One region of the Paenibacillus sp. FSL M7-1046 genome, then DNA from elsewhere that is predicted to be linked to it. Evidence: riboswitches for the same ligand, from Rfam matches in the RefSeq annotation. Region 1 holds a riboswitch; each other region holds the start of a gene.
The links. A riboswitch is a leader RNA that binds a small molecule or an ion and turns the genes downstream of it on or off. The one in region 1 is predicted to bind cyclic di-GMP.
Positions count from the first base shown of each region.

Region 2: another riboswitch for cyclic di-GMP. It lies ahead of NYE29_RS11820 (flagellar assembly protein A); the one in region 1 lies ahead of NYE29_RS33260 (S-layer homology domain-containing protein).
Region 3: another riboswitch for cyclic di-GMP. It lies ahead of NYE29_RS06620 (transglutaminase-like domain-containing protein); the one in region 1 lies ahead of NYE29_RS33260 (S-layer homology domain-containing protein).

Region 1 is NZ_JBBOXB010000001.1:7,404,204-7,407,634, reverse strand. Features, by position in the region: gene NYE29_RS33270 (SDR family NAD(P)-dependent oxidoreductase) at 1-201, opposite strand, end outside; gene NYE29_RS33265 (TetR/AcrR family transcriptional regulator) at 503-1,183, shown strand; cyclic di-GMP riboswitch class I at 1,455-1,548, shown strand; gene NYE29_RS33260 (S-layer homology domain-containing protein) at 1,600-3,431, shown strand, end outside.
Region 2 is NZ_JBBOXB010000001.1:2,697,780-2,701,210, forward strand. Features, by position in the region: gene NYE29_RS11820 (flagellar assembly protein A) at 17-1,885, opposite strand; cyclic di-GMP riboswitch class I at 1,991-2,083, opposite strand; gene NYE29_RS11825 (FUSC family protein) at 2,353-3,431, opposite strand, start outside.
Region 3 is NZ_JBBOXB010000001.1:1,550,017-1,553,447, forward strand. Features, by position in the region: rRNA gene NYE29_RS06615 (16S ribosomal RNA) at 1-659, opposite strand, end outside; gene NYE29_RS06620 (transglutaminase-like domain-containing protein) at 1,022-1,828, opposite strand; cyclic di-GMP riboswitch class I at 1,842-1,924, opposite strand; cyclic di-GMP riboswitch class I at 1,998-2,079, opposite strand; gene NYE29_RS06625 (class D sortase) at 2,201-2,806, opposite strand; gene NYE29_RS06630 (GtrA family protein) at 2,903-3,307, opposite strand; gene NYE29_RS06635 (glycosyltransferase family 2 protein) at 3,297-3,431, opposite strand, start outside.

The DNA.
Region 1 (3,431 bases):
TGCTTCCGTAAGATCCATAGCTATGACTTCGACTTTGATGTTATAGCTTCTTTCGAGTTCCGCTGCCAAGTCATCGAGTTTGTTCTTAGATCTGGCTACGAGAACCAGATGGCTTCCTTGTTTAGCCAGCTGTATTGCAAATTGTTCGCCAATGCCGGAAGAGGCACCCGTGACTAGCGACCATTTTCCTTGAATATTCATATAATTACTCCTCCTATTAAAACGATGTATTCGTTAGGAAACGATGTTACCGATTGAGCAAAAAAAATTACTTTAAAAGCAGTGCCCAAAGCAATATTAGCTTGTTAGTTGGTAACGGTGTTTCCTGTTGAAATCATAGTAACCTGCTGGCTGGAGAAAGTCAAACCTTCTTTTTAAAAATTTGCAAGAAGATATGTGTATGTAGGATTGACTTTGTGGAATCGACTGTATAGAATGCGTGGTATATGATTGGAAACTGCGTTTCCCGAGAATAACAACATAACTAAAGAAGGCGATTAAGTTGAATGAACCTAACAATTTTGCTGACGCAAGCAATAGAAAGCTGACAACCTATCAGGAAGCCCGCTTACAGAACACAGCTAGTCTTCGTCAACTCGTAGTTGATGCAGCAGCCTTTATTCTTCAGGAAGAAGGGCCGGAAGCTGTCACCGTGCGAAAAGTAGCTCAGAAGATGGGTTGCTCGACCAAGATCATCTACAGTCTGTTTGCTAATAAAGAAGGTTTAGCCCAGCAATTATATCTGGAGGGCTGCAAAATACTCTCGAGCGAATTTGAGAGTGCTTCACAGTCAGAGGATCTGCAGCAGTATTTAATTAATCTGGCAGAAGTGTATTGGGAATTTGGCCAGCGCTATACCAGCTACTATAAATTGATGTTTGGGGGAGCATTTGCAGATTTCAAACCGGATGAGCAGAGCATGAAAGGCACTGTTACTGCTATGCGGCGCTTGTTGTCCGTGATTGTCAGCGCTCAAGAGCAAGGCCTAATTGCTGGTGATTCAAATGCGGAATTTATTGTAGGTACGATTTGGTCCTCTCTTCACGGAGTGATTCACCTGCACATAGGAGGACATTTGGGAAGTGTCGCAGCGTCGCACGCAGTGTATAAAGGAACGGTAGCTCTGCTTGCAAGCTCACTGTTTGCACCTGCAGCCGCAGCCAAGCATTTAAAGCAGGAGTAGTTAGTGAAATCCTTTATATAAGGCCTGGGTTCGAATCCTGAGAGTCTATAACACAATTAAACGGCAGAGATGCCGTTTTTTTGTTTCTAAATTTGTTTTAAATCTTTACACATGCCGAAGAACGAGACCTATTTCCGAAAAAAGGAAAAGGTATATAAGTAAGGGAGAACTAGAACTTATTAATTTTATAGGGATAAATTCCGATAAAGAAAGAGTCCTGTACAACTAAAGTCACACCTGCATACCCATAACGGGACAGAAAAAACCGAGTTTGAAACAAAGGCAAATCCGTACGAAAGTCGGAGACGCAAAGCCACGGGTCTACTTCATCCAAAGGAGGATGTTAAGACAGCCGGGCCGCTCAAGGCACTTGGTTTTTTGGCGTGCCTACAAATAGCGCTGGGGGAGAGAAGTAAATGAGGTTTAGAAAGAAAGGGAAGTTTTCGCGGACGGTTGTGTCCGCAGTGGCGGTGAGTATGCTTGTGGGCCTGTTTAGCGGAGGCCTTAGCATGAAGCAGGTTTTGGCTGCCGGGACCGATCCGGGTAGAACGGACTATAACGTATCCGGCAACCGGATCGTATGGCTGGAAGCAGAGGCTGACGGGGTGAAGCAGGTTCACGCGATGAATCAGGCCAGTGGTGCCAGCACTGTTCTTACATCGGGTTCATCTGCCAAGGATGCGCCTTATGTGAGCGGCAACGTTGCAGTGTGGGCCGACAAAGGAACAGAGCAGGAGTCTTCACTGAACTGGGATATTTACACTGCCGATCTTGAGACGGGTACACGAAGAAAGCTTAACAAACAGTCTGGCACATATGGCAATCCGACTACGGATGGAGTCGGTGTGGTTTGGTACGAGCGCAAAAATTACGGCAGCATGATCTATCATGATCTGGCTACGGGTGTTGAAGCCGACCTCGGCGAAGGACGTTTCCCGGTGCTGGCCGGTGGCAATGTGGTGTATAAGAATGCCCGTGACGGGGGGCTCAGTCTGCTCCATTTGAAAAGCGGAGCTACGCGTGCACTGGTTAGTCTGGGCGGAGCAAGCTATGTGGACTGGTTTGTTTTTAACGGCAGCGATGTACTGTTTAAGCAAAAAAATGGGGCTTCCGAGAGCAAATATGTGATTCTGAATATCAAGGATCTGACTGCTCTGCCTGTGGATCTCACCGAGATGAAGCCTGGAGGAACCCAGTATGCCTTCATGTCGATAGGTGAAGGGCAGGCAGTTTTTCAAGAGGAGAGGGACGGTGCTGCCACATTGCAGCAAGTGAACCTTTCTACATATGCAGTGAAATCACTGCCAGCAATAGAGCCCGGAACGAAGCTGATCGGCATTACCGGGGATAAACTGCTTTACAGCAAGAAGGATGATTACATAGAGTCGATTGACCTGAAAGAAGGATCAACCCCTCCGAGTCCGGGAGCCACTCCAAGTCCAGGGGTAACCCCAACCCCAGGAACGACTCCAGCTCCAGGGACAACCTCAAATCCAGGTGCAGTTCCAAATCCAGGCGCAGATCCGAACCCGGGTTCAGCCCCGGAAGTGAAGACCCCTGTAGTAACCGGAGCCAAGGACAGTCAGGTTATCGGAAGTGCTGGAGGTACTTTGTCTGTACTGAATGGCTGGGCACGGCTGGAGATTTCAGCAGGAACCTTCCCTGACAATACCACTGTAAGCTTGGCCCAAGCTGAGCTGGAGAAAGAAGTACTGCTCGACGCAACCGGCAAAAAACTGCTGAAGGCAGGTTCAGCGTGGCAGGTACAAGCGAGTGCTCCGTTCCTGAAGCCGGCCAAGCTGACGGTAGGGTACCCGAAGGAAGCGCCTTGGACGACAGGCCGTGAGAAGCTTGGAATCTATAGCAACGATCCGGCAAAAGGCATATGGAACTATATTGGCGGAGTGACTGCGGCGGAAGACGCCGTTGTTCAAACCGGAATTACAGCTTCCGGACTATATGCGGTAATGCTGCGCGGAGCTGAATTCACAGATATGTCAGGCCACTGGGCGCAGCAAGCTGTAGAGGTGCTGGGGGCTAGGGGGATTGTGAACGGGATGAACGGAACCGCTTATGCGCCAAAAGGGATCCTGACCCGGGCTGAATTCACCAAGCTGCTGGCAGCAACTCTTGGATTGCAGCCGCAGCGGCCGGAGACGCCGGCTTTCCGTGATGTTTCAGCTGCGAACTGGTCCTACCCTTATGTGGAAGCAGCTGCAGCGGCAGGAATCGTAACGGGAGAAAGTGG
Region 2 (3,431 bases), 4.7 Mb from region 1:
TTGGGGTAGAGGAAGGCTAATGCGCCTGATTTCTTAACCGCAGGCTTTGGGCAGTGAAGACAAGTTCTTCATCTGTCCCGTCGATCTTGGCGGTGTATTCTCCAATCGTCACTTCGCTGTTGCAGATTTTGCGGACTGTAATATTATTGCCGGCGGTAAGCACCGATTTCTCGGAGGACTGCTTCCCTACAGTCTGTGCGCTGATGGAGCCTGCCGCCTCGACTGAGGAGTCCGTGCACTCCGCTTCGTTCATTACGAAACGGACATCGCCGGAAGAGAACAGCTGGCTGTGCAGAATCCCCTCCTTATGAACATGGAGATCTCCGCCGGATTTAATAATGCTATGCTGTGACGAGGCAATGTCGATCCGTGTATTCTCCTCCTGCATCCCGGATATGGCGTCATGCAAATCCTGCAACAGCCTCAGAAAGGTGCTTAGAACAGCATCCGTGAAGAAATCGGTGAACTGCCCCGGGTGCAGGAATACCTCCAGCATATGTCTTAATTGCCCGGTGTCGATAGGATAATCGGGATTCATCCCGGCAATAACATTCTGAAGATCAGTGATCAGGCCGGGGAGATGGTCATATTTGCTTTCCAGCAGCAGCATAACCACCAGACCGTATTTTACGGTTTGCTGGCGTGATTGGACGGTATTCGCCAACTGCTGCGACGCTTTTCTCAGACTGGTCATTTCCTTCATCAAGAGAGCGGAGTACATGCAGAGGCGGTTATGTCTCGCTCCATAATGACCGGAGTACAATTGGCTGCTGACAACCTTGCCCTGGACAAAAATGCTTCCTGTAGCAGTGATTGTCGCATGTGTAACGTCGCCGTATATGTATACATTTCCCAACGCCTCAAGGATGGTCTGGTTTCCGATATCATTGGTGGCGACCACATCACCCGGGAACATCATTTTGGCGGCGTCGGGGTTCGTGTCCCCGGGAACAAGATATGTCTGGGGGAAATCAAAAACCTTGCGGTTCAGACCGCATCCCGTTAAGCGGGGCCTTCCCTGGCGGAGGGAGACGATCCCGCCGTCCGCCAGCAGGGTTGTACATTCTTTAGTGACCAGCTGAATGTCTTGCGGTGGCGGGGAGGGAATAATTCCGCCATACACGTCGATGCCGGGCACTCCCTCTTCCGCAGGCAGCTTACGGGCAATGACCTCTCCCTTCTGGACAAAGGGAACCCTTGGATGGTTCAGGAAATCTGCAGGATCGGCAGTCCGAATGAATTCATATTCCCTGTCCTCAGCAAATAACAGCTCCAGCCGGGCATTCTTGCCGGGAATAGGGGCTTTACCCTCTGCGATGCAGACCGGGAGATAGGTAGGGTTGTTCAGCTCTGCATAAAGAGCCGGAATGTTGAGATCGCGCATAATGGAGCTTTTCTTGAAGCCGGCGATAATCTGGTCCACCGTAAGGGTGGACAGCAGCAGGCCGCAATTCGGTTCCGCCCGGACTGTGACATCTGCTGCAGCCGGGGAGCTAGCGAGCTTCCAGGCGTACTTTTCTGCACGGTAGAGCGTGAAGTAGACCTTCAGTTTATCTTCGGATACGGTGATCTGATACTGCGGCTTCTCGCAAATTTCCCAGGTGATACGGTCTGTGGGGGTTACTTCCGTAGGATCTGTCACCGTCTTCCGGTTAATATTCAACACCACAGGGTGAACGGAAGAAATGACAGCGGGTTTGCCGCCTGGCAGAGGAGGAGTAATGAATATTTGGTTGTTCTGTACGATAATACGTCCGTTCTTTTCCTCATCTCCCCCACGGAGCGGCTTAGCCTGCACAGCGGGCAGAGCCGGAAGATCGGGGTTCCCGATTGGCGTTGTGGTATGAAATACATGCCTGAATTTCTCGATGATATGCTGTGGCATTACTCTAACCTCGCTTCTTCGTATAATCAATGGTATCTGTACAGAAAAGAGCATCATGGACTATGATAGATTGTTTTAATCTACCAGTACCCAAGTCACATCTCAATTGGCAGCCTGGCGACCATGAATGGATAGTCTCACATTCTTAGGCCCATCGCTTTGCGTCCTGCCCTTTCGGGAAGTTTGCCTTTAAAAAAATAGATCAATGATATACATTCAGCATGAGGTCATTTAATCGACTCAAATCGACAGGGAATGTTCAATACTGGAGTGGTTGCCAAAATAAATCTACAAACAAGCTTAATTCTAGTACTTTAGTATTAATTTTTCAACTTATTAATAATAAATCTCTCTGGTATCCCTTTAAAAGGGACGGCTTTGAGTTCAAGCGATATTACAAGCAAAAACGACCCTGCCTTTTTCTCAAAGGACAGGGTCGTTTCTGCGAAAAAAGGACGCTCCCAAGCTTAAAGCTTGTGGGAGAGCCCTCTTTTGACAAGGTGCACGGCGCGTGCGCTTCCGGCCCGGACGGAGACTGGTGCCGGTATAATAATCGTGGCTGCATAATCGGCCCGTTCAATTTCCTCCAGCACCCGGTTAAGATGGGAGAAGACGGCTCCGAGATCACGGACTGCTGTCAATGAGCATTGACCCTGCAGCTCGGAGAACCAGGCGAACTGCAGATCCCGGGCGCGGCGCAGCGCTTCGGGGAGCGAACGGGTGCATTCGGCATCGGACAAAGTCTTGGTTCCATACAGGGCGATGCAGTCTGCGGTTGCCGTTACGACCTCTGTCATCCAGTCAGCTGCGGCATAATGTGCAGGCAGGAGGGAAATCTCCTCGGCGATCTCCTTGACGTAGCGGTGAACCTTTTGCAGATGAGAGGTTGCCTGTGTCAATGACCGCAACCCGCTGCGGCATTGATAATGGGATAACGTATAGTGCAGCTCTTTCTGCTGCTTGTCGCTCTTCGCCAGCAGTTGTCCGGAACGCACCAGCCTCTCCGGAGCCTGCTTAGAACTGCTGCTCTCTGCGGCGAGTCCGGTCAAGGCATCGGCCAGCAGCAGGGTTCCTTCCAGTGCCAGGCGTTTAACCTTGACGAACCCCCCCGGGGGAACGATAATCATATTTATTATTAAGGCAATCAGCACGCCGATTAAGGTCTCCGCGACTCTCCACACGATATAAGGGTCCTGATAAAAGGTCAATGCCAGCACGGAGGTCACACCGACCTGGGAAACGGCTTGAATGTTAATCCGGCAGGCGGTGGCCACACCGATGCCGATCAGCAGCATCAGCAGAATAGACAGTGCCCCCACGTCGAAGAAATGGCCCACGAGCAGGCTGACAATTCCACCGAGCACAACGCCCATCAGACGGTAAATCCCTTTTTCCAGCGAAGCCTTGACGCTTCCTTGGGTGATAAGAATTGCGGCAAGCGGTGCAAAGTATAAATAACTGTCGCCGTGCAGGCTGTGAACCGCAAGCCAGGAGAGTGAAGCAGCAATCGTAACGCGTATCATATATAGAGATAATCCGAATTTTT
Region 3 (3,431 bases), 5.9 Mb from region 1:
CCACCCAGTTTCCAGTGCGACCTCAGGTTGAGCCCAAGGTTTAAACACCAGACTTAAATAGCCGCCTGCGCGCGCTTTACGCCCAATAATTCCGGACAACGCTTGCCCCCTACGTATTACCGCGGCTGCTGGCACGTAGTTAGCCGGGGCTTTCTTCTCAGGTACCGTCACTCCGGTAGCAGTTACTCTACCGGACGTTCTTCCCTGGCAACAGAGCTTTACGATCCGAAAACCTTCATCACTCACGCGGCGTTGCTCCGTCAGGCTTTCGCCCATTGCGGAAGATTCCCTACTGCTGCCTCCCGTAGGAGTCTGGGCCGTGTCTCAGTCCCAGTGTGGCCGTTCACCCTCTCAGGTCGGCTACGCATCGTCGCCTTGGTGAGCCGTTACCCCACCAACTAGCTAATGCGCCGCAGGCCCATCTCCTTGTAGCAGATTGCTCCGCCTTTCATCCTCCGTCCATGTGAACAAAGGAATTATCCGGTATTAGCTACCGTTTCCGGTAGTTATCCCAGTCAAAGAGGTAGGTTGCCTACGTGTTACTCACCCGTCCGCCGCTAAGTTAATCCGGAGCAAGCTCCATCATAACTCCGCTCGACTTGCATGTATTAGGCACGCCGCCAGCGTTCGTCCTGAGCCAGGATCAAACTCTCCAAATTGGTATTTAGAAAGAGCGATTGCTCAATTTGAAACATCTGACGAGAATTTACATTCTCTAATTTTGGATCTCACTTGCGTGATTTCCATACTCACTCGTTGTTCAGTTTTCAAAGATCAAGCTCGTTGTCAGTGTCGATTATCTCGTCACCAGCAACTCTTATAATATATCACGTTTGATTTAGAAACGCAAGCTTTTTTTTGAAACAACTTTTCAGCCATTTCTTATTTACTTGGGTGCGCTCTAACAACGCTTACCTATAATACCCCACATCAATATAAAAAAGCAACCCCTTAAACAAAAAAAAGATAACCGGCTTAAATATTAAGCGGGTTATCTTAGGGTAATCATCATTCTACAGGATTAGTAGATCTTAGCTGCTGTATATTTGCTCGACGCTTTGGTGAAGCCTGATTCTTTGTTCTTACCCAATCCGGCGTCCACTGTCGTATCAATCGTTACCCATTTGCCGTTAAGCAATACTTCATTCCAGGCATGATATACAGATACATAACTCGTATTGCCCATTACCAGCTTTGTCGGAATTCCTTCACTGCGGAGCATGGTGGCGAACAAAGATGCATAATCGTAGCAAATCCCTTTCTTACTAGCGAGTGTGTTGTCGTTGTTCGGGATATAATCCTGCGTAACATTAGCCGCTAAGGTATAGTCGTACTTTACATTCGCCACGATGTAATTATAGATAGCTTGTACCTTTGCTTCATCAGTGGTCAGCCCTTGCGTAAGCTGCTTAGCTTTCAGTACTGCTTTATCGGAAGAATTCCATTTCACATTCTGTACGGAACTCAAATATACGGCGTTGGTGTTGCTCATGCTCAGGTCTACGGTTTCGGAAGAAAGCACTTTGTATTTGTTGCCGCTGGTGTTCTCTAGGACTGACACTTTATAAGCGCCATTCCCCTGCTGCAGTGGAAACGTTTCTGTAGCTTTGGAGGCATATAAGTTATAAGAGTAGCTCTTATTGTCTTTAGTAATCATGAGCTTGATACGTTTGTCCTTGGGAACATCATAGGAAACTTGGACAACCCCTTGGCTCAATTGCGATGTATTTAACCAGCCCGACTCTACGCTGGAAGCGTTAGCTGTGCTTACTTGAACTGAAGTAACCAGGACGAACAAGGTCAAGAACATATAATAGAACTTCTTCATGGATAAAACCCCTTTCGGTAGCTGGCTGCCATCCATACCCGGGAAGGCCCTTTAGCTTTGCGTCCCTACCTTTCGATAGGTTTGCCGTTATCGTTTAAGCTTTATCTGTTCCTACTACTATTGGAATATACTAGATTCATCTTAAAAACAAACAAAAAAAGCCTCTTCATTCGGTAGCTGGCTGCCATCCTTACAGGGAAGGCCCTTTAGCTTTGCGTCCCTACCTTTCGATAGGTTTGCCGTTATCGTGTTTAGCTTTTATAGTTATATAGTATCATATTAATGCCTAGTTACAAGACCTAAATCACTAGATTTCTACTTAATTCATTTAAATTTTTATAATTTTCGCATTTTATGATCTGTTCTCTTACTTCAAACCGCTTTAGCGTGGATAATCAGTCGATGGGTCGGATTTACCAAAGGATCACATGTAATGAGGGTAAGGATCTTATCTTGTTTATTCCCGTTCAGTACAGACACATCCGTAGGCTCAACAATCGAGATATCATAAACCTCGTATTTATACTCCTGATCGCTTGTCTTGACGGAAATGGTATCTCCGACCTTTACTTCGTTCAGTCTGTTGAATAATCTCCCTGTAGTCCTAGACCTGTGTGCAGCTATGGCAGCATTGCCTATTTCACCGATTGGAGCGGTTTCCTTCATATGGGCTGCGGCATGCTTCATGTTGGCTTTGGTCGCCCCTTCCAATATGGGCAATTTCAAATCGATTTTGTCGATTGTGATAATTCCGGTCACTTTGCCGCCGACCTCTATTTCCTGCTCTGCCGGTTCAGCAGCCTGCACTGGTTCATCCCCAGCTGATTCTTCTGCCAGCAGTGCAGTGACCTCGGCGTACTGTTTTTTCAGATCGGGCTCTGACGAAGGGGCCAGCTCACTATAAGCCTGTTCAGCCTCCTTCAGCAGCTTCTCTTGCTGCCGGTCGTTATACCATTCGCTCGCTTTTGGATACAGCATGACTAGAACTCCTGCAATTATGATCAAATAGGAAAACTTACGCATCAAATCCCCCCGATCTTTAAGATAAAGAAACTCCACGGCCCAACATCTGACTTAAAATACCCATTTACGGCTACCAAAGAAATTGATGATGACGGTGACGAACGTAACCAGCACTTTGGAAATCAGCACCTGAACTCCAAATTTGTCCGTTAGCAGATGCATCAGCAGCACTGATATCCCCAGTACAACCAGGTTCAGTATGATGAATCGGACTAATTGCATACGGTCAAAACTGTCCTTGTTAGCCTGACTCTTATCCTTAAAGGTCACCTTCTTGTTCCAAAAGAAACTGTTCGCTGTCCCTGCGCTATAAGAAATAATCTGTGCCGGGGTGTTCATCATACCCAGAGAATGCAGCAAGGTAAATACGGCGAAATCAATTAGCGTATTCAGTAAGCCTACAGCATTAAATTTTAAAAACTGGATAAATCCCGCATTCAGCTTCCTATCTGCCATAATCATTGTCCTCTTGCCGCTCCTCATGCTCCCCGCCCCGGTAACCCTTGGTCTCACGCACGATGTACAGCGGTCTATCCTTGGATTCATCATATATCCGTCCAATATATTCACCTATTACGCC